DNA from 3 places in the Paucibacter sp. KCTC 42545 genome. Region 3 is predicted to be linked to each of the others. Evidence: predicted binding sites of a transcription regulator. Region 3 holds the regulator's gene; each other region holds the start of a gene.
What was found. The regulator LexA, encoded in region 3, represses DNA repair genes until DNA is damaged. The targets are predictions, from matches to a motif close to ACTGTATNNNNATACAGT.
Positions count from the first base shown of each region.

Region 1 (9,994 bases), 1.2 Mb from region 3:
TGAAGCGCGCCATCGCCAGGGCAGCGAACAGCACCATCGCGCCCTGCGCAAAGTTGAACACCCCGCTGGCCTTGTAAATCAACACAAAGCCCAGCGCGATGAGCGAATAAAGCATGCCCGTCATCAGGCCGCCGAAGATGGTTTCAATCACAAATCCCATGGCGACATTCCTTAATGGCTGGTGCCTAAGTAGGCACGGATGACGTCTTCATTGCCGCGCACCTCATCGGGCGCGCCATCGCCAATCTTCTTGCCGTAGTCCAGCACGACCACCCGGTCCGAGATGTCCATCACCACGCCCATGTCATGCTCGATCAGCACGATGGTGGTGCCGAACTCTTGGTTGACGTCGAGGATGAAGCGGCACATGTCCTGCTTCTCTTCCACATTCATGCCGGCCATGGGCTCATCCAGCAGCAAGACCTGCGGCTCCATGGCCAGGGCGCGGCCCAAGTCCACGCGCTTTTGCAAGCCATAGGGCAAGCGACCCACGGGGGTCTTGCGATAGGGCTGGATTTCCAGGAAGTCGATGATGCGTTCGACCTTCTCGCGCTGCGCCATTTCCTCGCGCTCGGCCGGACCCCAGCGCAGCGCTTGCAGCAAGAGGCCGGTCTTCATATGCAGGGTGCGGCCGGTCATGATGTTGTCCAGCACGCTCATGCCTTTGAACAAGGCCAGATTCTGGAAGGTTCGTGCCACCCCCATCTCCGCCACCTGCCGCGAGCTGAGGTGTTTGAAGGTCTTGCCCCGGAAGGCGATGGAGCCCTGCTGCGGCTGGTAGACGCCGTTGATGCAGTTCAGCATCGAGCTTTTGCCCGCGCCGTTAGGGCCGATGATGGCGCGCACCTCATGCTCGCGCACATCGAAGGAGATGTCCGTCAGCGCCTTCACGCCGCCGAAGGCCAGGCTGATGTTCTTGATGTCGAGGATGACCTCGCCGATTTTTTTGCTGCTCATTTCAGGCGGCCTTCTTTGCAGTGTTGGCAGGCGCGAAGGTCTTGGCGTCAGCAATCTTCAAATCCGCCGCAACCGAGCCCGCACGCCCATCCTCAAAGCGCACCGCTGTTTCAATGAACTGGGAGCTCTTGCCTTCATAAAGCGCGGCGATCAGCAGCGCGTACTTTTCGGCGATGGCGCCGCGCCTGACCTTGCGGGTGCGGGTCAGCTCGCCGTCGTCGGCGTCGAGCTCTTTGTGCAGGATCAGGAAGCGGCTGATCTGGCTACCGGCCAGCAATTCGTCTTCGGCCAGATCGGCATTGACCTGCTCCACGCACTCGCGGATCAGGTTGTAGACCTCGGGCTTCTGAGCCAAATCGGTGTAGCCGGCATAGGGCAGATTGCGGCGCTCGGCCCAGTTGCCCACGGCGTCGAAGTCGATATTGATGAAGGCGCAGACCTTCTCGCGCCCATCGCCAAAGGCCACTGCCTCCTTGATGTGGGCGAAGAACTTGAGCTTGTTCTCCACATACTTGGGCGCGAACATGGCGGCGTCAAAAGCGCCACCGCGCAGGCGGCCCACGTCTTTGGCGCGGTCGATGATCTTGAGGTGGCCGTGGCTGTCGATGAAGCCGGCGTCGCCGGTGTGATACCAGCCCTCGGGCGTCAGCACCTCGGCGGTGGCGGCGTCGTTCTTGTAATAGCCTTTGAGCAGGCCGGGCGACTTGACCAGGATCTCGCCGCTCTCACTCAGCTTGATTTCCACGCCTTCAATCGGCACGCCCACCGTGTCAGCGCGCGCCTCATGGTCGGGCTGCAGGCACACAAACACGGCGGTTTCGGTGGAGCCGTAGAGCTGCTTGAGATTGATGCCGATGCTGCGGTAGAAGCTGAACAGATCGGGCCCGATGGCCTCGCCCGCGGTGTAAGCCACCCGCACCCGGCTCAGGCCCAAGGTGTTGCGCAGCGGGCCGTAGATGGCCAGATTGCCCAGGGCGTATTTCAGCCGGTCCAGCGCCCCCACCGGCTTGCCGTCCATCAGGGCGGGCCCGACGCGCCGGGCCAGCGCCATGCAGCTATTGAAAAGCCAGCGCTTGGGCGCGGAGGCGTCTTCCATGCGGATCATCACGCTGGTCAGCAAGCCCTCAAACACCCGCGGCGGCGCGAAGTAATAGGTCGGGCCGATTTCCTTCAGGTCGATGGTGACGGTGGCGCTGGACTCGGGGCAGTTCACCACATAGCCGCAGACCAGCCACTGCGCGTAGCTGAAGATGTTCTGGCCAATCCAGGCCGGCGGCAGATAGGCCAGCACTTCCTCATCGCAAGTCAGCTTGTCGAAGCGGGCACCGGCCTGGGCGCGGTCGATCAGGCTGGCGTGGGTGTGCACCACGCCCTTGGGGTTGCCGGTGGTGCCGGAGGTGAAGAACATCGCCGCCACATCGCCGGCTTGACCTTGCGCCACGGCTTCGTCGAAGAAATGCGGGTGCAGCGCGGCATGTGCCCGGCCTTGCTCGGCCAGGCTGTCCAGTGATGCCAGGCTGGCGTCTTCGGCGTAAGCGCGCAGGCCACGCGGGTCATCAAACCAGATGCTGCGCAGTTGCGGGCAATGCTCTTGGTCGCGCAGCTCCAGCATCTTGTCGACCTGCTCCTGGTCTTCCACCACCGCGAAAGCAATCTCGGCGTTATTGACCGGAAACACAAACTCGGCCGCCACCGCATCCTGATACAGCGGCACTGGAATGGCACCCAGCGACTGCGCGGCCAGCATGGCGGCCGACAAGCGGGGCCGGTTCTCGCCCACCACCAGCAAATGGTCGCCGCGCCGCAGGCCGGCTTGGGCCAAGCCATGGGCCAGCTCGCGCACCAACTGGGCCAGTTGGGCCCAGCTCAGGGTCTGCCAAATGCCGTATTCCTTCTCGCGCAAGGCCGGGGCATGCGGACGCTGCGCGGCATGCGCCAGCAAAAGCTGCGGAAAGGTGGAACTCGGGGCTGCAGTAGTCACCGGTTTGTCTCCTTGAGTCTCTGGCAGGCGCGAAATGGCGCTGCCGGGACTTTGTTGTGTTGGCATCCTAGGGGCGACTTTGACGCTTGGCTGTCTTTGCAACGACATTCCTAGGGTCAGTACGGGGGCGTGCTTTCCCGGGGTCGCTTGGCAGCGCGCTGTAAGCCTCCTGTCACCCAGCCTGGGCAACACTCAGCCATGAACTTCGCAAATGCTTCAAGCCAGGCCGAGACTGGCGCCGCATCCCCGGCCTCCCCCGCATCCAGCCTGCGCCAGCGCGCCCGCGCCGCCACCGCCCAGGAGCTGGCCGCCATTCCCTGGCTGGCCTTGCTGGACCCGCAGCAGCGCGCCAAGGCGGTGGCGCAGCTGGAAGTGGCCGACGCGCAGGTCGGCGAGCGCATTTGCAAGATTGGCAAAAAAGCCAATTACTGGTTCGGCGTCATCGACGGCTTGCTGAAGATGAGCAATGACGACTCCACCGGCCAGGCCATCACCTTCACCGGCGTGCCGCCCGGCGGCTGGTTTGGCGAGGGCACTTTGCTCAAACGCGAGAGCTACCGCTACAACATCCAAGTGCTGCGCCCCAGCATCGTGGCGGGTTTGCCGCTGGAGATGTTCCACGAACTGCTGGAAGGCAGCATCGCCTTCAACCGCTTCATGCTCAACCAGCTGAATGAACGCCTGGGCCAGTTCATCGCCGCCCGCGAGATCGACCGCATCAGCGACCCCGATCTGCGCGTGGCCCGCAACCTCGCCGCCCTCTTCCATCCCCAGCTCTACCCCGGCGTGGGCAGCTTGTTGCGCATCACCCAGCAAGAGCTGGGCTATCTGGTCGGCCTGTCACGCCAGCGCGTCAACCAAGCCCTCAACAAGCTGGCGGAGCGCGGCCTGATCAGCATCGAGTACGGCGGGCTGCGGGTGCTGGATTTGCAAGGCTTGCGCTGCTTTCCGCAGGTGATGCCGGCGGTATCGGCGCTGCCGGTGGGGGCGTGAGCGGCAAAAAAGCTTTGCCGCCCATCCAGCCCCCAAGCGCTTCCCAGCGCCAGTGCCGGTTCTGATTTACTGGGTGATGTTCTTGACCACCCGCCCATCTTTCATGATCACCAGCAAGTTCTTGGCGGGCTCGGCGATCAGGGCGATGTTCTCGATCGGGTTGCCGTCCACCAGCAACAAATCGGCCAGCGCGCCTTCTTGCACCACGCCCAAGCGGCCACGGTAAGGGCTGCGCAGGCCTGACAAGGCCAGCAGTTCGGCATTGCCGGAGGTGGCCATCTTCAGCACTTCCACCGGGCTGTACCAGCGCGTCATCTTGGCCAATTGAGCGCCTTGGGTGGCGGCCGCAGCGGCATCGAACAAGGTGTCGGTGCCCCAGGCAGTTTTGATCTTGTACTTCTTGGCCAGCGCATACGCCGCGTCGGTGCCGCCGAACATTTCCAGCTGCTTGAGGCGGTTGGGCGAGCCCTCCGGGAAGGCGGATGGATGATGGGGGTCCTCCACAAAAGGCTGCAAGCTCCACCACACGCCTTTATCGGCCATCAGCTTGGCGGTGGCGTCGTCCAGCAACTGGCCGTGGTCAATGCAGCGCACGCCGGCCTCGATGGCCTGGCGCACCGCACGCGGCGTGTAGGCATGCACGGTGACGTAAGTGCCCCAGTTCTCGGCCGCTTCCACGGCGGCGCGCAGCTCGGGCACGGTGTACTGGGTCACGTCCAGCGGATCAAAGCTGGAGGACACACCGCCACCGGCCATCAGCTTGATCTGCGAGGCCCCCAGCGCCAGCAACTCGCGGCTGCGCTGACGCACCGTGTCGGCGTTGTCAGCAATCACGGCCGCACCGGCGCGTTCGCTGAAGGTAAATTCCCCGGGGCGCACGGGTAACTCGTTAGGCAGGCGGAAGTCACCATGACCGCCGGACTGCGAGAGGAAGGCCCCGGAAGGCCAGATGCGCGGCCCCGCCACCAAGCCCGCATCAATGCCGCGCTTCAAACCAAACACCGGGCCGCCAAGATCGCGGATGCTGGTGAAGCCGCGCATCAAGGTGTCGTTCGCGGCCTTCACCGCCGCCACATTGATGAAGCCCACATCGCTGGTGAGAATCACCAGCTGCGGCAGGGTGGAAAACATGATGTGGGTGTGGGCATCGATCAAACCCGGCATCAAGGTGCGGCCGCTGCCGTCGATGCGGGTCAGCACCGCGTCGGCTGGGGCCGAGATGGGCGCGCTGGAAATGGTCTTGATGGTATTGCCCTGCACCAGCACATTGGCGGGCGCGGACAGCTTGTCAGCTACACCGTTGAAGATGCGCACGTTTTCGATCAGCACCGCGCTTGGCTGCGGCGCGCCCGCTTTGGCGGATGGCGCGGCGGCTTGCTGAGCCCAACTGGCGCTGGCGCCACCCGCAGCCAGGCCCAAACAGGCCAGGCCGCGCAAGACGGTTCGTAAAACAGTGGCTTGCATTTGCTTTCCCTATCTCAGAAGTGGTGCTGACCGATGCCGGGCGCTTTACCGTACGGCGAATGGCATTCCATTCTGCACGCCGGTCGCCGCGGCCGGGATGACACAGCGCTTCGAAGTTAGGGGATGGGCTTTGGGTGGGACAGTCAGCGGACTGTGAGTGGGCGCTGAGTGGGCGGTGTTTGGGCTGCGTGCAGCCCGCCGCAGGCTCAGGCGCCAAAGGGCGTGGGCGGCGGCACCTGCTTGGGCACGGTGGCGTAATGCTCGGCGCTCATCTCGTACAGCAGGCTGGGGGCCTGGCCCGGCACATCGGCCAGCGCGCCCTTGAGCCGCATGCCGATGCGCTCCAGCGTCTTGCGTGAGGGCATATTGCTCGGCCGCACCACCGCCAGCACGGCCGGGGCGCGCAGTTGATCAAAGGCCAGCGCCAAGGCCGTCATCGCCATCTCGGAGGCATAGCCCTGCCCCCAGGCCTGGGGCCGGAAGCGGAAGTACAGATTCAGATCCAAGCGCCCCTGATGGCCCTCGATGGGCTTGGCCATGATGCCGCCGAAGCCCAGCAGCTGCTCGGGCTGCTCGCGCAAGGCAATCGCCCAGTAGCCGAAGCCCTGGGCCTGCCAGTGCGCCTGCCAGCCTTCCAACAAAGCCTGCGCAGCTTCACGCGAAACGAGTGCACCGGCGGGGTTGAAGCGGTTGGTGATGGGGTCGGCATGCACCTCAAAAACGGCATCCAGATCGCTGGCCTCGGGCGCGCGCAGCGTCAAACGCGCGGTGTCCAAGATTGCCAACAAGGGCTCAAGCAAGGCCATGACTGTTTATCCCGAGGAATGACGATATGGTGAAAACCCTAATTTTCCACCTTAAACCGAAGCAGGCCGCCGCGAAAACCCCTCAAGCAGAGGGTTAACTATGGTTTTCTCACGGAAAGTCAGCCGTGTTGGCGGGGCAGCGGCATCGGTGTGACAGCGCTGTGGCATCAGCCTGGCCTCATTAAGCTGTATAAAAACACAGTCTTTCTGTATCATGAGTTCCCCCCAGCTCGCAGCAAGCCGCCATGCTCTCCACCGCAACTCTCCGCCCGGCAGAGCCAGCCCAGGCCTTGCTGCACGCCCAAGTCTGGCGCGCCAACAGTCTGGGCAGCAGCCCCAAGCCCGGCCTCAGCAGCGGCTTTGCGGCGCTGGACGCCCAGCTGCCCGGCGCCGGCTGGCCCAGCCACGCCCTGAGCGAAATCCTGCAGCCGCCCCACACGCAGCTGGAGTGGCGCTTGCTGGGCCCCGCCCTGCGGGCGCTGTTGGCCCCATCGGCGTCCCACACGGCAGCACCCGGCCAAGGCCAAGCCAAGCGGCCGCAGCAACCAGGCCGCGCGCCCGTCGTGCTGCTGATCAACCCGCCCTACACCCCGCACCTGCCGGGCCTGCAAGCCGCTTGTGGCGCGGCGGCCGAACAGCTGCTGTGGATTGCCGCAGGCACGGCGCAGCAACAGCTCTGGGCCACCGAGCAAGCCATCAAGGCCAATGCCGCCGCCGCCATCCTGGCTTGGCTGCCGCAGGCCAGGCCCGAGCAAATCCGGCGCCTGCAAAGCCATGCCCAGAGCTGCAGCGCGCCGGTGTTTTTGCTGCGCCCGCTGGCCGCGCACACGCAAGCCTCGGCCGCGCCCTTGCGGGTGGCCTTGAGCGTGGGCGCCGATTGGTGTTTGCAAGTGCAAATCCTCAAACGCCGCGGGCCCACGCATGAGCAAGCCCTGCTGCTGCCGGCCCTGCCCGCCGGGCTGCAAGAAGTGCTGAGCCCGCGCATGCTGGCCCAGCCTTGGCCCAGCATGGGAACGCCGGTCACGCCGATCGCTCCGCTCATGCCGACCACGACTGTCGTCAACACGCCGGCGGCGCCGCAAATCGCAAGCAGCGCAAGCAGCGCCGGCAGCGCCATCACCTCCGTCAGCGCCCTCATCAGCCATGCACTGGCTCGCCCTGCTCAGCCCGCCACCAGCGCCCACTGAAACGCTGGCAGGGGGCAGCGGCGGCACGGCGGCATCGCAACAACAGGCCCTGGCCTGGTGGGCGCTGCAGTTCACGCCGCGCGTGGCTTTGCTGGAAGAGGCGGTGGTGCTGGAAGTGGCCGCCAGCCTGCGCCTGTTCGGCGGCCCGCAGGCCTTGCATCAGCGTCTGTTTGCCAGCGCGCCGCAGGCCGGCTTGCACCTGCAGGCGGCCGCCTGGGCGCCCAGCAGCTTGGGCGCCTTGGCCTTGGCGCGCTGCCAGCCCAGCCTGGACTGGCCTAGCAGCCTGAGCTTGGGCGCACAGCTTGATGCCCTGCCCCTGCCCGCCCTCAGCGCCGCGCAAGCCCATGCCCCCATGCTGGCCCGGCTGGGTTGCAAGCGCCTGGGTGATGTGCGCCGCCTGCCGCGCGCCGCCCTGGGCCGGCGCTTCGGCGCCGAGCTGCTGCGGGCGCTGGATCAGGCTTATGGCCAGTTGCAGGAGGCGCATGCCTGGATCAGCATCCCCGAGCAATTCAGCGCCCGCCTGGAGCTGCCGCAGCGCAGCGACAACGCCATGGCCTTGCTGCATCACGCCCAGCATCTGCTGCGCCAGCTCTGCGCCTGGCTGGCCGCCCGCCATGCCGGTGTGCAAGACCTGACCCTGCACTGGGAGCATGACGCGATGCGCGCCCGCGAGATCGCCAGCCACGGCAGCCTGCAAGTGCACACGGCCGAAGTCACACGCGACTACCGCCATCTCGCCCGCCTGCTGAGCGAGCATCTGCAGCGCATCGCCCTGCCCGCGCCGGTGGGTGAAATCAGCCTGCACGCCGGCACGGTCTTGCCGCTGATCGAAGCCAGCCAGCCCCTGCTGCCGCCCGGCCCCGGCCAGCCCGTCGCCGGGCAGGAAAGCCTGTCGCAATTGCTGGAGCGCATGGCCCTGCGCCTGGGCGAGCGCCAAGTGCGCTGCGGCCATTTGCAAGAGGACCATCGCCTGGAACAGATGCAATGCTGGCAGCCCTGGCCCGGCCACGCGGCACCCGCGCCGGGCCTGCGCCCCAACGGCAGTCCGCAACCGACCTGGCTGCTGCCCGAGCCGCTGCGGCTGGAAGTGCGGCAAGACCAACCGCATTACCTCGGCCCGCTGCGCCTGCTGGCGGGGCCGCAGCGCATCGAAGGCGGTTGGTGGGGCGGCCACGCGGGCGACCCAGGCCAAGCCCAGCAAGAATCGCAGCAAGAGCCGAAAAATAGGCCGCCGCAACATGTGCAGCGCGACTACTTCCTGGCCCTGAGTGCCACCGCCGGCGTGCTGTGGATTTTTCAGCAGCGCCTGTCGGTGGACGAGCAAGGTTGGTTCTTGCACGGGCTCTTCGCATGATCAGCGCCTACGCCGAGCTGCATTGCCTCAGCCACTACTCTTTTTTGCGCGGCGCCTCCAGCCCGCAAGAGTTGGTGGAGCGCGCCCATGCGCAAGGCTATGCGGCGCTGGCCATCACCGATGAATGCTCACTGGCCGGCGTGGTGCGTGCCCATGTCGCGGCCAAGGCCTGCGGGCTCAAGCTGTTGATCGGCAGCGAATTCCTGGTCAGCGAAGCCGAGGGCCCCGGCTTCAAACTTGTGCTGCTGGCCCGCCATCTGCAAGGCTATGGCGAGCTGTGCCAGTTCATCACCGACTTGCGGCGCAGCGCGCCCAAGGGCAGCTACCAGCTCAGCTGGGCCTTGCTGCAGCAGCATGCCGCGCAGCTGAGCAGCGGCTGCCTGGCCTTGTTGCTGCCGCTGCGCAGCAGCAGCGACGCGCAATTGCTGGCGCAGGCGCAGTGGCTGTTGCAAGCCTTCAGCGGGCGGGCCTGGATTGGCGTGGCCCTGCTGCGCGAACTGGGCGACGAACTCTGGCTGCACCGGCTGCGGCAGATCTCGCAGGCCACGGCCCTGCCCCTGGTGGCGGCGGGCGATGTGCATCTGCATGTGCGCTCGCGCAAGCCGCTGCAAGATGTGATGACAGCCACCCGGCTGAATCGCCCCATCAGCGCCTGCGGCTATGAGCTGCAGCCCAATGCCGAGCGGCATCTGCGCAGCCGCCTGCGCCTGGCGCAGCTCTACCCGGCCGATCTGCTGGCGCAAACCTTGGTGGTGGCGGCGGCCTGCAGCTTCTCGCTCGACGAAATTCGCTACCAATACCCCAGCGAGGTGGTGCCGCCGGGTCAGAGCCCGGCCCAGCATTTGCGCGCCCTCACCGAAGCAGGTGCGCGCATTCGCTGGCCGCAGGGCGTGGCAGCAGCGCACCGCGCCCAGATGGAGCATGAGCTGGCACTGATCCACGAGATGGGCTACGAGCATTACTTCCTCACCGTGGCCGATGTGGTGAGCTTTGCGCGCGGCCAAGAGATCCTCTGCCAGGGGCGCGGCTCGGCGGCCAATAGCATCGTCTGCTTTTGCCTGCACATCACCGAGGTTGACCCGGCGCGCAGCAGCATGCTGTTCGAGCGCTTCATCAGCCGCGAACGCAACGAGCCGCCCGACATCGATGTGGACTTCGAACACGATCGACGCGAAGAGGTGATTCAGTACCTCTACAGCAAATACGGCCGCGAGCGCGCCGCGCTGACCGCGGTGGTGATCAGCTACCGGCC
Region 1 covers NZ_CP013692.1:3,214,891-3,224,884, forward strand. The annotation lists gene AT984_RS13970 (branched-chain amino acid ABC transporter permease) at 1-160, opposite strand, end outside; gene AT984_RS13975 (ABC transporter ATP-binding protein) at 172-957, opposite strand; gene AT984_RS13980 (AMP-dependent synthetase/ligase) at 959-3,046, opposite strand; gene AT984_RS13985 (Crp/Fnr family transcriptional regulator) at 3,137-3,931, shown strand; gene AT984_RS13990 (metal-dependent hydrolase family protein) at 3,998-5,395, opposite strand; gene AT984_RS13995 (GNAT family N-acetyltransferase) at 5,602-6,201, opposite strand; gene imuA (translesion DNA synthesis-associated protein ImuA) at 6,447-7,388, shown strand; gene AT984_RS14005 (Y-family DNA polymerase) at 7,345-8,742, shown strand; gene AT984_RS14010 (error-prone DNA polymerase) at 8,739-9,994, shown strand, end outside.
Region 1: the regulator LexA is predicted to act here: its motif matches at 6,387-6,404, upstream of imuA (translesion DNA synthesis-associated protein ImuA).

Region 2 (9,994 bases), 2.1 Mb from region 3:
CGGCCGTGTCGGCGCCGCCAGAGATCAGGGCACCTGCGTGGCCCATGCGCTTGCCGGGAGGGGCAGTCACACCAGCGATGAAGCCAACGACGGGCTTCTTCATGTTCAGCTTGCACCAGCGAGCGGCTTCGGCTTCGTCCGGGCCACCGATCTCACCGATCATGATGACGGCGTCGGTATCCGGGTCGTCGTTGAAGGCTTGCATCACGTCGATGTGCTTCAGACCGTTGATCGGGTCGCCACCGATGCCGACAGCCGAGGACTGGCCCAGGCCGATTTCGGTCAGCTGTGCCACTGCTTCATACGTCAGCGTGCCGGAGCGCGAGACCACGCCGATGCGGCCCTTGCGGTGGATGTGACCGGGCATGATGCCGATCTTGATTTCTTCGGGCGTGATCAGGCCGGGGCAGTTGGGGCCCAGCAGCAGCGTCTTCTTGCCGCCGGCAGCTTCCTTGGCCTTCATCTTGTTGCGGATTTCCAGCATGTCACGGACGGGGATGCCTTCCGTGATGCAGATGGCCAGGTCCAGATCGGCTTCCACAGCTTCCCAGATGGCAGCGGCAGCGCCAGCGGGCGGCACATAGATCACCGACACGGTGGCGCCGGTCTGGTGAGCGGCTTCCTTGACTGTGGCGTAGATTGGGATGTCCGAGAACTTCTCGCCAGCCTTCTTGGGGTTCACGCCAGCGACGAAGGCGTTCTTGCCGTTCGCGTAAGCCTGGCAGCCCAGGGTGTGGAACTGACCGGTCTTGCCCGTGATGCCCTGGGTGATGACCTTGGTGTCTTTGTTGATGTAAATGCTCATTGCGAATTCTTCCTAGTCAGTTGGGGACAGAGCGACTCGCCAATACGCTCGGTCGGTCTGTCCCGCAAGGTCTTTAAGCGACGGCGGCAACGATCTTCGTTGCGGCTTCGGCCATCGAATCGGCGGCGATGATGGGCAGGCCGGATTCGGCCAGCATCTTCTTGCCCAGCTCTTCGTTGGTGCCCTTCATGCGCACCACCAGCGGCACGGACAGGTTCACGGCCTTGCAAGCGGTGATCACGCCTTCGGCGATGGTGTCGCACTTCATGATGCCGCCGAAGATGTTGACCAGAATGCCCTTGACGTCAGGGTTCTTCAACATGATCTTGAAGGCTTCGGTGACCTTCTCGGCCGTGGCGCCACCGCCAACGTCCAGGAAGTTGGCCGGCTCGCCGCCGAACAGCTTGATGGTGTCCATGGTGGCCATGGCCAGACCGGCGCCGTTCACCAGGCAGCCGATATTGCCGTCCAGCGAGATGTAGGCCAGGTCGAACTTGGAGGCTTCCACTTCGGCCGGATCTTCTTCGTCCAGATCGCGGTAAGCCACGATTTCTGGGTGACGGAACAGGGCGTTGGCGTCGAAGTTGAACTTGGCGTCCAGGGCGATCAGATTGCCCTTGGAATCGCAGTTCAGCGGGTTGATTTCAACCAGCGACGCGTCGGTGTCCATGTAGCACTTGTAGAGCTTGGCGAACAGGTCGACGGCTTGGTCGATCGAGGCACCGCTCAGGCCGATGGTCGCAGCGATCTTGCGCGACTGGGCTTCGGTCAGGCCGACCAGGGGGTCGATCATCTCGGTGATGATCTTCTCGGGGGTGGAGTGAGCCACTTCCTCGATGTCCATGCCGCCTTCGCTCGAAGCGATGAAGGCAACGCTTTGCGTGCCGCGATCGGTCACCAGGGAGATGTACAGCTCCTTGTTGATGTCAGCGCCGTCTTCGATGTAGAGGCGGCGAACCTTCTGGCCTTCGGGGCCAGTTTGGTGCGTGACCAGCTGCATGCCGAGGATTTCTTCGGACAGCTTCTTGACGTCTTCCAGCGAACGGCCCAGCTTGACGCCGCCGCCCTTGCCACGGCCACCGGCGTGGATTTGCGCCTTCACGACCCAGACCGGGCCGCCCAGCTTCTGTGCGGCTTCAACCGCTTCTTGCACTGTGAAAGCCGCATGGCCACGCGGCACCGGCACTCCGAATTGGCGCAGGATTTCCTTGGCCTGGTACTCGTGAATCTTCATAGGGGTCTCGCTTTTCTGGAGGAAGTCAGGAAGAGGAAGCAGGCAGCGCTCGCGGCTCGGCGGCTTGCGCCGCTTCTGCCATCTTGCGATACCAGCGAGGGTAGTGAGTTTCGACGACCGAGCCGTCACTGCGCAAGGCATGGCAACGGTCGATCTGGAACGGCGGGTGACCTTCGGGCGAGCCTTCGCGGGTGTCGATCACCGTGCCGGCGAAGGCTTGGATCACCGCGGTAGGCAAGACCTGGCACAACTCGGTCAAATGGGTGCAACCTTTGACACCGCTGAGGCGGTCTTTGACGCCGAGGCGGAAGCCCCGCATCAAGTTCAGGCCGACCAGTTTGGCGTAGGCGTCGCCATGCGACTCGCAAGCGCCGGGATAAGGCATCCAGCGCGTCACCGAGCTGGCTTGCCGAATCGTCATTTGACGGTCAATGACCAGGCTCAGGGTCATATCGTGAATCGGGTCGCCGGCGCGACGGATGCCGTCGGCCAGGGGAATGTCCTGCGTCTTGCTGTCGACCAGCCCGGCTTCAACCTCAAACAACTCATCATCGCGTGCAAAAACTTGCACATCGATGGCGCGGCGGTGGATCAATCGACGCGAAGAGTTGGGGATGGGTGAGGAGGACATGGGCAAAAAACAGCTGAGCGCAGGGACGAAACCCGGATGAAATAAGTCGACGGGCCGTTCGCTGCGCAGACGGCAATGTAGCATGTTGCGCTGCCGCAATGCTTTCACGGAACTGTCAGTGGCCCTTCAAACGCCCCAAAATGGGCCGATTTCAAGGCGTTTCAGGCAGATTTCAGTCTTCGCCCGCGCTGCCGCCGCGCAAGACTTGGCGTATCACCTCCGGCGCGAAGCCGCGCTGCACCAGGAAGCGGCCTTGCTTGGCACGCATGGCGGCCAGCTCGGCGCCGCTCGGTGCGGCGACATCTGATTGGCCATCAGCATCAAGCTCGGCATCAACCTCAGCAGAGAGGCCGAACTTGCGCCGCCAGACTTGCCGGGCGCGCTCCAGTTCGGTGGCTTTCAGGGTTTGCCATTGCTCCGCGTTCAGGCTCAGGCGGTGCTGGGCTAACTCTTGCTTGATGCGGCTATTGCCAAAACGACTGGCGCGGGCATGCAGGCGCGACTCCACGAAGCGGCTTTCGTCCAAATAGCCTTGCGCCTGCAGCCAACTCAGCAGTTCGTCGACGAGTTCCGGCGCCGCGCTTGTGCTGTCGTCATCAACTGATTCCTTGCCTTCGCGCATGCTTTCCTGGCGGCGCCGTTCGTTCTCGATGTGCAGCAGTTTGCGGCGCAACTCGCTCGGGCTGTGCTCGCGCTGGGCCAGCAAGGCAATGGCGCGAGCCTTCAGGGAAAGGGGTTTGTGATTCATGGGCGCTGTGCGCACAAGTGGGCGATGGTTCGTGGCTGTAAGTCGCTGCCGGTCGCTGTGACTTGCTTTAAGCGGTGTTGCTGCGTCAATACCGCTCGATGCAGTCGCAGGCGCGCGCGGGCGGTGCGTACGGAGCCGGCCAGTGGTCGGTGATGCGGGCAACGCGGCCGTCACCATCAAACTCGAACACCGAAATGCCGGTCTCGGCGGTGCCGTCGACATGAAAGGCGATCACCGAGACGGCTTGCTGATCGTCCGCCACCAGTTGCTGGATATCGGCGCGCCACTGACCGGGCCAAGTGCGGTTGAACTCGACATAGTTGGCGCGGCCGCGCACCCGTTCCCGGGTTTGCGGCACTTCGTAAACGATCTGCTCGGCCAGCAACTCAGCAAATGCCTGCCAATCGCGGGCGTTGGCGGCCTGCCAGTAGCTCAACACCCGTTCGCGTGGTGTGTTCATGAGGCAGGCTCCAGCGGCGGTGCTGTGCGACGGGGCGCTGCGAGGCGCTGATCCGAGCAAAAAGCCCGAATTACTCGGCTTGGGCGCCCGCCAGCAGCGGAACACCCAGCGAGTCACGCACCTTGTTCTCGATTTCGCGGGCGATGTCGCTGTTTTCGCGCAGGAATTCGCGGGCGTTGTCCTTGCCCTGGCCGATCTTCTCGCCGTTGTAGGCGTACCAGGATCCGGACTTTTCGACCACCTTGGCTACCACGCCCATGTCGATGATCTCGCCTTCACGGCTGATGCCTTCGCCGTAGAGGATGTCGAACTCGGCGGTCTTGAAGGGAGAGGCCACCTTGTTCTTCACCACCTTGACCTTGGTTTCACTGCCGATGACTTCATCGCCCTTCTTGATCGAGCCGATGCGGCGGATGTCCAGGCGCACCGAGGCGTAGAACTTCAGCGCATTGCCGCCGGTGGTGGTTTCGGGGCTGCCGAACATCACGCCGATCTTCATGCGGATCTGGTTGATGAAGATGACCATGCAATTGGTCTTCTTGATGGTGGCCGTCAGCTTGCGCAGGGCCTGGCTCATCAAGCGGGCTTGCAGGCCAGGCAATGAATCGCCCATTTCGCCTTCCAGCTCGGCCTTGGGCGTCAGCGCTGCCACCGAGTCGACGACGATCAGGTCCACGGAGCCGGAGCGCACCAGCGCGTCAACGATTTCCAGGGCTTGCTCGCCGGTGTCGGGCTGGCTGATCAAGAGGTCTTGCAGATTGACGCCCAGCTTTTGTGCGTACTGGATGTCCAGGGCGTGCTCGGCGTCGATGAAGGCGCAGACGCCGTTGACCTTTTGCATCTCAGCGATGACTTGCAGGGTCAGGGTGGTCTTGCCCGAAGACTCAGGGCCGTAGATTTCGACCACACGGCCGCGCGGCAGGCCGCCAACGCCCAGGGCAATGTCCAGACCCAGCGAACCGGTGGACACCACCTGGATGTCTTCAATCACCTCGCCCTCGCCCAGGCGCATGATGGAACCCTTGCCGAATTGCTTTTCGATCTGCGACAGGGCGGCCTGCAAGGCCTTGGCTTTTTCAGCACTGATGGTGGGTTTGACTGGGGCGTCCATGAATTTCTCCTCAATGAGCTGGGCGGATTATGGCGCAATCTGTATGTTTGTACAGTGGTTTTGAAAATTCTTGCGAGGGATTGTCTTCACAGCCGGGCTCGGCGGCAAACCTAGAATGCGCTGACAACAAATCAAACTGCCGGAGACCGCCATGCGTATTTTGATCGCCGAAGACGACCAGGTTTTGGCGGACGCCCTGCTGCGTTCGCTGCGGGCCTCGGGCTATGCGGTGGACCAGGTGGGTACTGGCACCGAGGCCGATGCGGCCCTGGCTTCCCATGAGTTTGATCTGGTCATTCTTGACCTGGGCCTGCCACGTCTGCACGGCCTGGAAGTGCTGCGCAAGCTGCGCGCGCGGGGCTCGTCGATGCCAGTGCTGATCTTGACCGCGGCCGACAGCGTGGAGCAGCGCGTCAAGGGCCTGGATCTGGGCGCCGACGACTATATGGCCAAGCCCTTCTCGCTGCAGGAGTTGGAGGCGCGGGTGCGCGCCCTGACGCGCCGCGGCCTGGGCACGGCGTCCAGTGTCATCAAGCATGGCCCGCTGTCCTTTGACGCCACCGGACGGGTGGCCTATATCAATGAGCAGATGGTGGAGCTGTCGGCGCGTGAGCTGAGTTTGCTGGAGGTCTTGCTGCAACGCGCCGGCAGGCTTGTCAGCAAGGACCAGTTGGTGGAGCGCCTGTGTGAGTGGGGCGAGGAAGTTAGCAATAACGCCATCGAGGTCTATATCCACCGCCTGCGCAAGAAGATCGAACAAGGCCCGATCCGCATCGCCACGGTGCGTGGCCTGGGCTATTGCCTCGAGAAAATTCCCGGCTGATGCTCAAGCGCTCGGCAGTGAGGGATCGCCATGGCCGCTGAGTCCGGCCAACGCTCGCTGTTCGGCGAGATCCTGGATTGGATGCTGGCGCCGCTTCTGCTGATTTGGCCCATCAGCGTGGCGCTGACCTGGCTGGTGGCGCAAGGCATTGCGGCCAAGCCCTATGACCGCGAACTGGGCGAGATGGCCCGCACGCTGGGCCTGCAAGTGGCCTCCACCTCGGCGGCACTTGCTGCTGGCCGCACCGGCCGGGCGCAATACGCGCTGGCGCCCGAGGCCGCTGCCTTGCTGCGCGCGGACGAGAGCGATACGGTGTTCTACCAGGTGCTGGGCCTGCGCGGCGAGTTGCTCAACGGTGATGCCAAGCTGCCGGTGCCGACCGATGACGACCTGATCGTGCCCTGGGAGCTGCACTTCCGCGACGATGAAGTGGGCAATGAACGGGTGCGGGTGGCGTATTTGTGGGTCTCGCCCGAGGGCATGGCCGGCAGCAGCAAGACTATGTTGGTGCAGGTGGCCGAGACCTTGGGCAAGCGCGGCAAGCTGACCAACGAAATCATCAAGGGCGTGATCCTGCCGCAGTTCGTCATCCTGCCGCTGGCCGTGCTGCTGGTGTGGTTGGCTTTGGCGCGCGGCATCGCGCCACTCAACGAGTTGCAGCGCCGCATCCGCTCGCGCGATAGCTCCGACCTCAGCCCCATCGACGAGCGCCGTATTCCCGAGGAAGTGGCGCCGCTGGTGGGCGCCATCAATGATTTGCTGGCGCGGCTGGATCAGTCGATCAGCAGCCAAAAACACTTTTTGGCCGATGCCGCCCATCAGCTGAAAACGCCGCTGGCGGGCCTTCGCGCTCAGGCCGAATTCGTGCAGCGTGAAATTGACGAGGGCCGCAGCGAGCCGGCCGATTTGAAGCGATCCCTGCAGCAGATCTCGCTCAGCAGCCAGCGTGCCGCGCACATGGTGAACCAACTGCTGGCGATGGCGCGGGCCGAAGACCAGGAACATGCGGCCCGGCGTGAGCTGGTCAATCTGCCCGAGTTGGCGATCGAGACGGTGCGCGACTTCGTGCCGCGTGCTTTTGACAAACGCATCGACCTCGGTTTCGAAGGCCCCGACCAAGAGCAAAGCGGCTTGCGCGTGCTGGGCCACCCGCTTTTAATTCGCGAGCTGATTCGCAATCTGGTGGACAACGCCCTGCTCTACACCCCGGTGGGCGGCACGGTGACGGTGCGGGTGGTGGAAGACCCCTTCGGCCAGGTCAGCGTCTTGCAGGTGGAAGACTCCGGCCCCGGCGTGCCCGAGGCCGAGCGCGAGAAGGTGTTTCAGCCCTTCTATCGCGCCCTGGGCACCAATGTGGATGGCTCCGGCTTAGGGCTGGCCATCGTGCGCGAGATCGCGCAGCAGCATGAGGCGGATCTGACTTTGGACGAAACGCGGCCCAAGCGTTCAACCCCGCTGGAGGCTGACAGCGGTGGCCCGGGGGCTCGCTTTACGGTGCGCTTCCATGCCCAGGCGGCCGACGAGCCTGTTGATCAGGCCTGAGCGGCCTTGTTGGTGCTGGTTCGTGCTTCTACGGCTTCAGTAACGCACGCGCCGCGTCTTGGCGATGGACATCAAAAGCCCGAGGCCAATGCCCAGCGTCACCATCGCGGTGCCGCCGTAGCTGATGTAGGGCAAGGGCACGCCCACCACCGGCAAGATGCCGCTGACCATGCCCATATTGACAAACACATAGGTGAAGAAAGACATCGTCACCGCCCCCGCCATCAGGCGTGAGAACAGGGTCGGCGCGTCCGAGGCGATCATCAGCCCGCGCAGGATCAGGGCGGTGAAACCGCCCAGCAAGGCCAAGGCGCCGGCCAGGCCGAACTCCTCGCCGAAGGCGGCGAAGATGAAGTCGGTGGTGCGCTCGGGGATGAACTCCAGATGGGTTTGCGTGCCCTTCATAAAGCCCTTGCCGGTGATGCCGCCGCTGCCGATGGCGATCTCGCCCTGAATGATGTGGAAGCCCTTGCCCAGCGGGTCCTTGGTCGGGTCCAGCAGGGTGCAGACGCGGTTCTTCTGATACTCGCGCAGCACCGGCCATTCCACATCCGGCTGGCAGATTTTTTCCTCGCTCATCACCAAGGTGGTGATGCTGGCCGCGCCGATGATGAAGGCCGGGATGATCAGCTTCCAGGACAAGCCGGCAAAGAAGATCACATACAGGCCGGCCGATGCCACCAAGATGGAAGTGCCCAAGTCCGGCTGCTTGGCCACCAGCAGCGTCGGGATGGCCAGCAGCACAAAGGCGGCAATGAAGTCCGGCAGGCGCAGCAAGCCCTCGCGCTTTTGGAACCACCAGGCCAGCATCAAGGGCGTGGCGATCTTGAGCAACTCGGACGGCTGGATCTGCGTCACGCCGATATTGAGCCAGCGCGTGGCGCCCTTTTTGGTGATGCCGAACAGCGCCGTGGCCAGCAGCAGCACGATGCCCACGGTGTAGAGCGGAATCGCCAGCTGCATGATGCGCTGCGGTGGAATCTGCGCCACCAGAAAGATCAGGGCGATGGAGATCAGCATATTGCGGCTGTGATCCACAAAGCGGGTGCCGTGGTCGTAGCCGGCGGAATACATGCTGAGCAGGCCCAGGCCCATCATCCAGCCAATCGCCAGCAGCAGGGGCAGATCGAAGCCGCTGAACATGGGCTTGAGGCGTTGCCATAAGCTGGGTTTGTTGAACACGGCGTTCATGGTGTGGAGGCTCCTCGCTGCGGGGCGGAGGCCCGGCTGGCCGCGGGCGCAACTGGGCGGGCCGCGGCAGGGTTTGCTGCGGCTTGGCCAGTCGCGGCGGTGGCAGGCGTTGGTGCTGCAGTTGCCGTCGCTGATGCTGCAGCAGCAGAGGCAGCAGCTGAAGCTGCGGAAGCCGCTGCGGCCGCCGTGGTGGGTGCGCCCGGCAAAGGCACTTCGGCAATGGGGCGCGGCTTGCCAACTGGCAAAGTGCTCTTGCCGATCTGGGTCAGGGCAATGTCTTCCTCGCTGGGGTAGACGCCGGTGAGCAAATAGTCGAAGACCCGGCGCGCAATGGGCGCGGCCGAGGTGGAGCCGAAGCCGGCGTTCTCCACAATCACCGCCAGGGCCACGGTGGGGGCTTCCAGCGGCGCGAAGGCGACGTAGAGCGAATGGTCGCGCTTGCGCTCGTCGGCCTTGATGTCCTTGTATTTCTCGCCCAAGCGCAGACCAATCGCTTGGGCCGTGCCGGTCTTGCCGCCGCTTTGGTAGGCTGCGCCCGCGAACACCGCGCGCGAGGTGCCCTCCAGCGTCACACCATGCATGGCGTTACGGATCACCGCCACATCGGCGGGCTTGAGTGGCAGCGGCGTCAGCGCGTCGTTGGACAACTGACGCTGCTCGCGTTTGACCACATCCTCAATCTGCCGCACCAGCCGTGGCTTGAAGCGCTGGCCGCCGGTGGACATGGTGGACATGGCGGTGGCCAGCTGCAACATGGTGAAGTTGTTATAGCCCTGGCCGATGCCCAGCGAAATGGTTTCGCCGGCGAACCACTTCTGGTTCGCCGGGTTCTTGGCAAAGTAACGGCGCTTCCAGTCGGTGCTGGGCAGCAGGCCGCCGACCTCGCCTTGCACGTCGATGCCGGTCTTTCGGCCAAAGCCGAAGGGCTCCAGCTCGTCGTGAATCAGATCCACCCCCATCTCATTGGCCAGGGTGTAGAAGTACACATTGCTGGACTGCACGATGGCCAAGCGCATGTCCTTGGGGCCGGGCCGGTCGGTCTCCGGGCTGCCGAAGGTGCGGCCGCCGAAGCTGAAGGTCAGGTTGTCTTGGATGATGGTGCCGGGCGCGCGCTTGCCCGTGTCCAGCGCCGCCATGGCCATGAAGGGCTTGAAGGTCGAGCCCGGGGGGTAGGTGCCGCGCAGGGCGCGGTTCAGCAGCGGTTTGTCGAGGTTGTCGTTGAGTTCGCGCCAGCTGTCGGCATCGATGCCATCGACGAATAGATTGGGGTCAAAGGTGGGCTTGGACACAAAGGCCAGCACCTCGCCATTGCGCGGGTCAATCGCCACCAGCGCACCACGGCGGTCTTTGTACAGCTCTTCCACCAGGGCTTGCAGGCGGATGTCGATCGACAACTGCAAGGTATTGCCCGGCGTGGGCGGCCGGTAGGCCAGGCGGCGCACGGCGCGG
Region 2 covers NZ_CP013692.1:4,103,025-4,113,018, reverse strand. The annotation lists gene sucD (succinate--CoA ligase subunit alpha) at 1-805, opposite strand, end outside; gene sucC (ADP-forming succinate--CoA ligase subunit beta) at 879-2,039, opposite strand; gene AT984_RS17590 (DUF2889 domain-containing protein) at 2,065-2,670, opposite strand; gene AT984_RS17585 (regulatory protein RecX) at 2,843-3,418, opposite strand; gene AT984_RS17580 (nuclear transport factor 2 family protein) at 3,504-3,878, opposite strand; gene recA (recombinase RecA) at 3,949-4,989, opposite strand; gene AT984_RS17570 (response regulator transcription factor) at 5,141-5,812, shown strand; gene AT984_RS17565 (sensor histidine kinase) at 5,843-7,354, shown strand; gene rodA (rod shape-determining protein RodA) at 7,391-8,545, opposite strand; gene mrdA (penicillin-binding protein 2) at 8,542-9,994, opposite strand, start outside.
Region 2: the regulator LexA is predicted to act here: its motif matches at 5,028-5,045, upstream of recA (recombinase RecA).

Region 3 (9,994 bases):
GATGGCAAGACCCTGATGGGCTTTATGCAAAGCCCGCTGGCACAAGACGGCGGTGACGGTGGCGCGGCCAACCGCTTCATCAGCATCGACATTGCCACCGGTGCCACCAAGCAATTCGCCTACAACAACTACGATCCCATCACCAAGAAGAACTACAACAGCAGCGAAATCCTGGCGCTGAACGATCACGAGTTCCTCGTTCTGGAGCGTGATGGCAAGGGCCTGGGCGACGACTCGACCGCCAAGTTCAAGAGCATTTACAAGGTGGATCTGGCCAATGCGGCCGACGTCAGCAGCATCTCCGGCGAGAGCAATTTGCTAGCCCTGGCGCCTGCCAAGAGCCTGTTCCTGGACCTCAAGCAAGCCCTGAATGCCCAAGGCATTAGCGATGCGCAGATTCCAGCCAAGCTCGAGGGCATGAGCTTTGGCGAAGACATCATGGTGGGCGGCGTGCTCAAGCACACCCTTTACATCGCCAATGACAACGACTTCTTGGCCAGCTCGCCCAAGGGCCTGAACAACCCCAACCAGTGGTATGTGTTTGCCTTCAGCGATGCAGATCTGAACGGCTCCGCTTTTGTGCCCCAGCAAATCAGCGCCGTGCCGGAACCCGGCAGTTATGCGCTACTGCTGGCCGGCTTGATGGCGGGCATCCCCTTGGCCGCCGCCCGCCGCCGCAAGGCTGGCAAAGGCCACTGACTGCGGAGCTTTCCGAAGCTCAAGCCAGGAGCTGAAGCATCAGCTCCACCCTGGCCTTGACGGCTGACAGCGCGCCTGCACTGGGCAGGCCGCTGTCCTCGCCACCGATCACCGGCCCAGCATCGCAGCGGCTGCAGCGCAGCACCCGCACACCCTGGGCCTGAGCCCGCAACAAAGCCTGAGTCAGGCGCTCGCTCAGCGTGCCATTGCCGGTGCCGGCCACCACCAGGCCGGCGCAGCCCAAGCCCAGCAAGGCATCCACCAGCAGCCCGTCGGCACCCACATGGTTCAACACAATCTGCACCTGTGGCCACTGGTCCGCTGGCTTGGCGATGCGATCCAGGCCCAACGCCTCACCACGCGGCCAAGCGCCCCACTCACGCAAAACACCCTCTTCCATCACGCCGCAAAGCGCATCGTCGCGAGAGCGAAAAGCGTCAATGCGGTAGCTGTGCGCTTTTTGCACTTGCTCGGCCGCATGGACACGGCCAGCGGCCATCACAAGCACACCCGAGGCACGTGCATCCTGGGCCAGCACCACGGCATCCAGCAGATTCTGCGGACCATCCGCCTGCAAGGCCGTGGCCGGGCGCATCGCGCAGGTCAGCACCACCGGCTTGGTTGGCGCCAGCACGCGCTGCAAAAAGTAGGCGCTTTCTTCCATCGTATCGGTGCCATGGGTGATGACAATGCCGGCCACTTCAGGGCGCGCCAGATGCGTGGCAACTGCTTGAGCCAAGCGTTGCCAGGTGGCGATGTCCATATCCTTGCTGTCCAACTGCGCCACTTGCTGCATTTCCAGCCGGTGGCTGGCCAAGGCCGGCACGGCCTGCACCAAATGATCGACACCGAGCTGGGCGGCTTGGTAACCCACATTGTCCGCAGCATTGGCCGCGGTGCCGGCAATCGTGCCGCCGGTGCCAAGAATGACGACCCGGCTGGCGGTAGTGGAGAGAGGGCCAACACCCTCGATGCTTGATTTTTCGGCGCTCATTGACATATTTTCTTGGTTCGACTGGATGAAAATACAGCTACTGGATATATATTCAGGCAGTTGATCATTGGATCACAAACGAGGACCGATATGGATGACAGCCCCAAACTCACACCCCGCCAACAGCAAATTCTGGATCTGGTGCGCCAAGCCATCGAACTGACTGGCGCCCCGCCAACTCGGGCTGAAATCGCAGCCGAACTCGGCTTCAAATCGGCCAATGCGGCGGAAGAGCATCTGCAGGCCTTGGCGCGCAAGGGTGCGATTGAATTGGTGGGCGGCACCTCGCGTGGGATTCGCCTCAAATCAGGCACCTTGCGTGCGCTGAATGAAGCGCGCGATGCCAAAGAGGCGCGCGCGGGCGGCATTTCTGCTGGCGGTAGTCGCTTGAAAGGCCAGTCAACCGCCCAGTTTTCGCTGCCGCTGGCCAGTTTGGCCCAGTTGACCCTGCCTTTGGTCGGGCGCGTGGCGGCCGGCCACCCCATCTTGGCTCAGGAACACATCGAACAAAGCTATACGGTCGAAGCCAGCATGTTCGCGCGCCGGCCGGACTTTCTGCTCAAGGTCAAAGGCATGAGCATGAAAGACATCGGCATTCTGGACGGCGACCTGCTCGCGGTGCAAAAGTGCAGCGAAGCCAAGAATGGCCAGATCGTTGTGGCGCGCCTGGGCGATGAAGTGACGGTCAAGCGCTACCAGCGCGGCCGCAACGGCATTGAATTGCACCCCGAGAACGCCGAGTTCGAGCCCATACTGATTGCGAAAGCGGATGAAGACAACTTCGCCCTGGAAGGCTTGGCCGTCGGCCTGATTCGCAACAGCCTATTTAATTGAGGCGACTGGCGGGCAATTAGAGGGCGGTTGATTGGCACTTGGGGAATGATCTACACGAGTATGCAAATACTCCTGCAGATCATCACAGCCACGAAGTAACTGCATCCCAATCTAATTCTGTTTGCCAGTTAAGTATTCAAGCAAAGAAAAAGCCCCGATAACAAGTTATCGGGGCTTTCAAAATGTTGGCGGAGTGGACGGGACTCGAACCCGCGACCCCCGGCGTGACAGGCCGGTATTCTAACCAACTGAACTACCACTCCAGATGTGCGAATATAGTTTCGCAACATCGATAAGTTATGTAACTGCTAGCAGTTACCAAGCCTTATCAAACTTGGCGTCCCCTAGGGGATTCGAACCCCTGTAGTCACCGTGAAAGGGTGGTGTCCTAGGCCTCTAGACGAAGGGGACTAAACCTTCTAATTTTCAATTCACACCCGAACTGCGCGCCGCCTTGATCTCACCCACAGGATGAAATCATGGTGGAGGTAAGCGGGATCGAACCGCTGACCTCTTGCATGCCATGCAAGCGCTCTCCCAGCTGAGCTATACCCCCGAATCTTGTCAGAATGCGGGCATCGCGCCGTTCAAGCTAAAACTCTAAACTCAACTCTTAAATGCAAGCGGCCAATCTCTTGGCCGCTTGTCGACTCATTAAGTTGAGCCTTCAAACACATACACAGACCGAAATCTATGCACTCAATACGCTGGCGGAGTGGACGGGACTCGAACCCGCGACCCCCGGCGTGACAGGCCGGTATTCTAACCAACTGAACTACCACTCCAGATGAAGAGCTGATATTATATCAGCATTCATCGACAAGTTTTGTAAATATTTTCAGATTATTTCTAATCTCTCAAACATTTACCAAGCCTTATCAAACTTGGCGTCCCCTAGGGGATTCGAACCCCTGTAGTCACCGTGAAAGGGTGGTGTCCTAGGCCTCTAGACGAAGGGGACTAAACCTTCTTCAATATTGCTGCGCATTATACACAACATTATCGCTACTTACTGAACTGCGCGCCACTTAGAGTATAAATTTTTAAATCTAATACTTTTGGTGGAGGTAAGCGGGATCGAACCGCTGACCTCTTGCATGCCATGCAAGCGCTCTCCCAGCTGAGCTATACCCCCAAACTCTTTACTCTGCGCATCACAAGAAGTCCAGCTAGCCAGACCCTCATTCGACCCAAAGCAGCGTTTTGATGTTTCGCGCTGTTCAAGCAAGACGTAGATTGTAGAACGAAAATTAGGCGCTGCGCAAGCGTTTGATGACAATTTCTTTATCAAACAGTTCCAGCACTGCATCGACGCTGGGCGTTTGCACCCGGCCGCACACCAAAGCACGCACAGGCATGGCCAGCTGCGGCATCTTCAAGCCATGGGCGGCGATGGTTTCCTTGATGGCCGCGGCAATGCTCGCCCTATTCCACTCGATAGCAGCCAACTTGTCAGCGAAGGTCGTCAAAGCGGGTTTGACTGCATCGGTGACATGGGTCGCCAGATCGTCAGCGCTCGGGCTCACATCAGTGAAGTACATGGCCAGCCAATCGGCCAAGGCCACTGTGGTTGCGCAACGATCCTTGAACAAGGCGGCCATGGCCTTGAGCTGCGGCAACTCAGCGCTGATGCCGCGTTTGAGCAATTGCGCTTGCACCAAACCAGCCAAATGAGCATCGTCAGCCAGCTTCATGTAGTGGCTATTGACCCACTCGAGCTTGGCCGGATCCCACTGCGCGGGGCTCTTGTTGAGATGGGTGCCGTCGAACCAAGCCACCAATTGCTCACGCGAGTACAACTCATCATCACCATGGCTCCAGCCCAGGCGTGACAGATAGTTGAGCATTGCCTCGGGCAGATAGCCCATTTCTTCGTAGTTGGTGACGCTGACGGCACCACGGCGCTTGGACAGCTTCAAACCGTCGTCACCCAGGATCACCGGGAAGTGGCCGAACTTGGGCAGCGGTGCGCCCAGGGCATTGAAGATATTGATCTGCCAAGGCGTATTGTTGACATGCTCGTCGCCGCGGAAAACGTGGCTGATCTTCATATCCCAATCATCGACCACCACGCAGAAGTTGTAGGTCGGCACGCCGTCGGGCCGCACGATGATCAGGTCGTCGATCTCGCGGTTATTGATGGTGATGGGGCCTTTGACCAGATCGTCCCAAGTCACATCGCCCTCGGGCGGGTTCATGAAACGGATCACCGGCGCCACGCCTTCGGGCACGGGCGGCAGCACCTTGCCGGGCGCCGGGCGCCAGCGGCCGTCGTAGCCGGTCTTCTCACCACGCGCGCGCTGGCCTTCGCGCATTTCTTCCAGTTCTTCCGGCGAGCAATAGCAGCGATAAGCGGTGCCGGCGGCCAACATGCTGTCCACCACGGCTTGGTAGCGATCCAGACGCTGCATCTGATAGATCGGGCCTTCGTCGTAGGTCAGGCCCAGCCAGTTCATGGAGGCAATGATTTGATCCACCGAATCTTGGGTGGAGCGGGCCACATCGGTGTCTTCAATGCGCAGCACGAACTCACCACCGAAATGGCGGGCATAAGCCCAGGAGAACAGGGCGGTGCGGGCTGTGCCCAGGTGCAGGAAACCGGTCGGCGACGGCGCAATACGGGTGCGGACAGGAGTGATGGCTTGGCTCATTTCGAGAGATTCAAAGTTGATAGACCGCGAAGCAGGTCGTCGGTGATGTCGTCCACATGCTCCAGGCCAACGGCCAGGCGGATCAGGCCTTGGCTGATGCCGGCGGCTTGGCGCTGCGCGTCAGACAAGCGCCCGTGCGAGGTGGTGGCCGGGTGGGTGATGATGGACTTGGTATCGCCCAGATTGGTGGCGACGCTGAGCACGCGGGTGCTGTCGATGATGTGGAAGGCCGCCGCCCGTGCCGCTTCAGGTGAATCGGCATGCAGTTCGAAGGACAGCACCGCACCGCCCTGCCCCGACTGCTGGCGCATCGCCAAATCGTGCTGGGGATGCGAGGCCAGCGTCGGGTAGTAGACGCGAGCGACCTCGGGGCGGGCTTCGAGCCAGCGGGCCACGGCCAATGCTTGATCGCTCTGTGCCTTCATGCGCAAGCTCAAGGTCTCCAAGCCCTTCAGCACAACCCAGGCGTTAAAGGGCGCCAAGGTCATGCCGACTGTGCGCAGCACCGGGCCGAACACGTCACGGATCAGACGATTCGGGCCACACAAGGCTCCGGCCATCACGCGGCCCTGGCCGTCCATGTACTTGGTCGCCGAGTGCATGACGACATCGGCACCGAAATCGACCGGCCGTTGCAGTGCGGGCGTCGAGTAGGTGTTGTCCACCGCCAGCAAGGCACCGGCCGCGTGGGCGATGTCGGCCAGCGCCTGGATGTCGCACACCTCGGTCAGCGGATTGGTCGGCGTCTCGGCGAACAGCAGCTTGGTCCTTGGCCGGACGGCAGCCTGCCATTCAGCCGGATCGGTCTGCGAGACGAACGTGGTCTCGACACCGAACTTGCCGAACTCCTTGGCGAACAGATTGATCGTCGACCCGAACACCGAGCGCGAGCAGATCACATGGTCGCCCGCTTTCAGCAGGCCCATGCCGAGCAGCAGGATGGCGCTCATGCCGGTTGCGGTAGCTACGGCGGCTTCGGTGCCTTCCATCGCCGCCAGACGTGCTTCAAGGCTGCGCACGGTCGGGTTGCTGGTGCGCGCGTAGGTGAAATCGTCCGAGGCTGCAAAACGCTGCGCCGAGGTGGCAGCGTCGGGCTGCACAAAGGCGCTGGTCAGGAACAAGGCCTCAGAATTCTCGCCATGCTGGCTGGGCGCCAGCGCGGTGCGCACCGCCAGAGTCTCAGGGCGCAAGCCCTCGGGCAGGCGAGCGCGGGCAATGCGGCGCTCTTCGTCACTCAAACTCATCCCGCTCACTCCTGCCGGCTTTGCAGTGCCAGGCGGCTGCGCGCCGGGCCTTCTTCCTCGTCGCCCTGGCTCAGGCGCTGAGCCTCCATCTTGGCGAAGTCTTCAGCCGTCACATCGCCGGTGATGTAGTGGCCGTCGAAGCACGAGGCCTCAAAGCCCTTCAGCGCCGGCTGCAAGGCCGCCACCACCCGCTTCATCGCGTCAACGTCTTGGTAGATCAGCGCGTCGGCGCCGATGAACTGGCGGATCTCTTCGATCGAGCGGTTGTGCGCCACCAACTCGGAGCTGGTGGGCATATCGATGCCGTAGACATTGCGATAGCGCACCGGCGGGGCGGCCGAGGCCAGATAGACCTTGCGGGCGCCAGCCTCGCGGGCCATCTGCACGATCTCCTTCGACGTCGTGCCGCGCACGATGGAGTCATCCACCAGCAGCACATTGCGGTTCTTGAACTCCAGGCCAATCGCATTGAGCTTTTGGCGCACCGACTTCTTGCGCGCGCCCTGCCCCGGCATGATGAAGGTGCGGCCGACGTAGCGGTTCTTCACAAAGCCTTCGCGGTAAGGCTTGCCGATGCGGTGGGCCAATTGCATGGCCGAGGGACGGCTCGATTCCGGAATCGGGATCACCACATCGATGTCGCTGGGCGGCATGGTGGAGATCAGGCGCTGGGCCAGCGTTTCACCCATATTCAGACGCGCCTGGTAGACCGAGATGCCGTCCATCACCGAGTCCGGGCGGGCCAGGTAGACAAACTCAAACATGCAGGGGTTCAGCGTCGGGTTCTCAGCGCATTGCTGGCTGGTCATTTGACCCTTCATATCGATGAACAAGGCCTCGCCCGGCGCCACATCGCGCACCAGTTGGTGGCCGGTGCCTTCCAGGGCCACGCTCTCGCTGGCCACCATGAATTCGCCATCTGCCGCTTGGCCAAAGCACAGCGGGCGGATGCCGTAGGGGTCGCGGAAAGCCAGCAAGCCGTGGCCGGCGATCAGGGCGATCACAGCGTAGCTGCCCTTGATGCGCTTGTGCACGGCGGCGACGGCCTTGAACACCTCGGCGGGTGTCAGCGGCAGGTCGCGGGCGACCATTTCCAACTCATGGGCCAGCACATTCAGCAGCACCTCGGAATCACTCTCGGTGTTGATGTGGCGGCGGTCCACATCAAACAACTCGGTCTTGAGGCTTTGCGCATTGGTCAGGTTGCCGTTGTGCACCAGCACCAGGCCAAAAGGCGCGTTGACGTAGAAGGGCTGTGCCTCTTCTTCGTTGTAAGCATTGCCGGCCGTGGGGTAACGCACCTGGCCCAAGCCGATGCTGCCCGGCAAGGCGCGCATATTGCGGGTGCGGAACACATCGCGCACCATGCCGCGGGCCTTGTGCATGAAGCACTTATTGCCTTGCATGGTGACGATGCCGGCGGCATCCTGACCACGGTGCTGCAGCAGCAACAGCGCGTCGTAAATCAGCTGATTGACGGGGTTGGGGGAGATCACGCCGACGATGCCACACATGGCTTTTCCTTCACTCACTGCTTCTAAACACGAGGCCCAAGCAAGATGCTCAGGCCGGAATCAACTTCAATACTTCTGCCGGCAACACCGGCTTGGCGGCCTGGATCACGGTTTGCAAACCAGGCACCAATTGCGAACTCAACCAAGTCTCGGACTCGACCGCTGGCGTCATGCTGACCAAGAGCACCACCGCAATGCAAATCAAGAGCCCGCGCAGCACGCCGAAACCTGCGCCGGCCAACCGGTCCAGCACGCTCAGCGGCGTCGCATGAATCAGGCTGCGCAGCAGCTTGGCGCAAATACCCCACAAGAGCAAGACCAGCACAAAACTCAAGCCCAAGCTGAGGGCATGCGCCAAGCCCGGCCCCAACTTTTCTTGCGGCAAAAACTCTTGCAGCACCGGCGCCAACCAGGGCATGCAAAAGTAGGCCACCACCCAACCCGCCAGCGACAAAACCTCAAACACCAAGCCGCGCCACAAGCCCATCAAAATGGACAAGGCCAGCACGGTCAGAAAAATCCAATCAAGCCAAACCATGCGCTACCCCGCAAGAAAGCGGCCGCTTCACAGCGTCAGCACAGCCGTGCTCAGGCCCGTGGCCCGCACCTTGGCTGCGGCTTTATCCGCTTCCTCGCGGCTGGCGAAGGGCCCCACCCGCACGCGGATGCGCGTGCCTGAAGGCGTGTTCACCTCTTGCGTATAAGTCTTGAGGCCCAGTTTTTCGACCTTGTGCCGCGCCTCTTGAGCCGCCTGCATATCCGCATAAGCGCCCACCTGCAGGATCACGCGTGTGGCGCCATCGGCGGGCTTTTTGCTCTCATCCGGCTTGGGTGGCATCTTGCCATCCAGCAAAGCCTGCACCCGCGCCGCTTCCTGGCTGCTGGCACTCATGGCCTGAGGCTTAGGCTTATCGGCGGGCTTTTCGGCCACTTTTTCGGTGGGCTTGTCGATGTGCCTATCTGCCTGTTTCTCGGCCGCCTTCTCACTTGCCTTGGCGACAGGCTTGTCAGCAGCCACCTTGGCGCTTGGCGCTGGGACAGGCTTGGCAGGCTCTGTAGCTGCTACTTGACTTGGCTTCGGGGCCGCCACCTGGGCTGACTGAGCCGGTTGCGGCTGAGGTTTGACTTGCGCCACCGGCTCACTGGCCTTCGGCGGCTCAGGCTGCACCGGCTCGGGCCGCGAAGGCTCAGTCGTGCGCGTCAAAGCAGGCGGCTCCACCACCGCCACCTTGGGGCCCACCTTGCCGGCCAAGCCCGGGGGCGGGCTCAGCACCGGCACGCCGTCTTTGTCCGGAATGGTGATCAAAAGATCAACGGGAATAGGCCGAGGCTGGGTTTCAAACACCAGCGGGAAGCCGATCACCCCAATCGCCACCAGCACCGCGGCGCCAATCAGACGTCGGCGTGCGCGTACCCGCAACTGCTGAACCGCATCGGCTGTGTCAGACACCGGCTTGGCCGCCGGCTTATTGCTTGATCGCTTAAGGAATGACAGCAAGCCCATGGCTAGATTGGCAGCTCAAACGCTGGGTTAGGGGTTACAAGTGAAGGGCGCAACGCCCAATAGTGCAAAACCAAGACCGCCCCCGGCTACTGCAAACCCGGGGAGATGGTCAAAAAAACAGCTGTACGGTGGTGTTCAAACCCTGCCCGGCATGGCTCAGGCGCGCTGCAAACGAGGCACGCCCTGCTTGAGCACGCCGCCCACCGTGTAGAAGGAACCAAACACCAGAATTCTATCAGCCGGGTCTGCCACAGCCGCCGCTGCAGCCAGGGCGGCCAGGGGTTCGGCATGGGTGTGCAAGCTGAGTTGGGGCGGTGTTTTCAAGGCGCCTGCTTGCTGCAGGGCTTCGAACTGCTGGCGCAGGTCGGTAGCCTTGGCGGCGCGCGGAATCTCCAGGTCGCAAAAGTGCCAGGCATCGACCAGCGGTGCCATCTTTTGGAAGATCGCGGCCAAGTCTTTATCGGCCATGGCGCCAAACACCACATGGGTGCGCGGGAAGAAACCCATTTGGTCAAGGTTCTGAGCCAGCGCCGCCACCGCATGCGGGTTGTGCG
Region 3 covers NZ_CP013692.1:2,039,081-2,049,074, forward strand. The annotation lists gene AT984_RS08980 (esterase-like activity of phytase family protein) at 1-699, shown strand, start outside; gene AT984_RS08985 (asparaginase) at 719-1,693, opposite strand; gene lexA (transcriptional repressor LexA) at 1,784-2,527, shown strand; tRNA gene AT984_RS08995 (tRNA-Asp) at 2,714-2,790, opposite strand; tRNA gene AT984_RS09000 (tRNA-Glu) at 2,863-2,938, opposite strand; tRNA gene AT984_RS09005 (tRNA-Ala) at 3,008-3,083, opposite strand; tRNA gene AT984_RS09010 (tRNA-Asp) at 3,236-3,312, opposite strand; tRNA gene AT984_RS09015 (tRNA-Glu) at 3,413-3,488, opposite strand; tRNA gene AT984_RS09020 (tRNA-Ala) at 3,587-3,662, opposite strand; gene gltX (glutamate--tRNA ligase) at 3,778-5,178, opposite strand; gene AT984_RS09030 (O-succinylhomoserine sulfhydrylase) at 5,175-6,422, opposite strand; gene purF (amidophosphoribosyltransferase) at 6,428-7,936, opposite strand; gene AT984_RS09040 (CvpA family protein) at 7,986-8,474, opposite strand; gene AT984_RS09045 (SPOR domain-containing protein) at 8,502-9,386, opposite strand; gene folC (bifunctional tetrahydrofolate synthase/dihydrofolate synthase) at 9,597-9,994, opposite strand, start outside.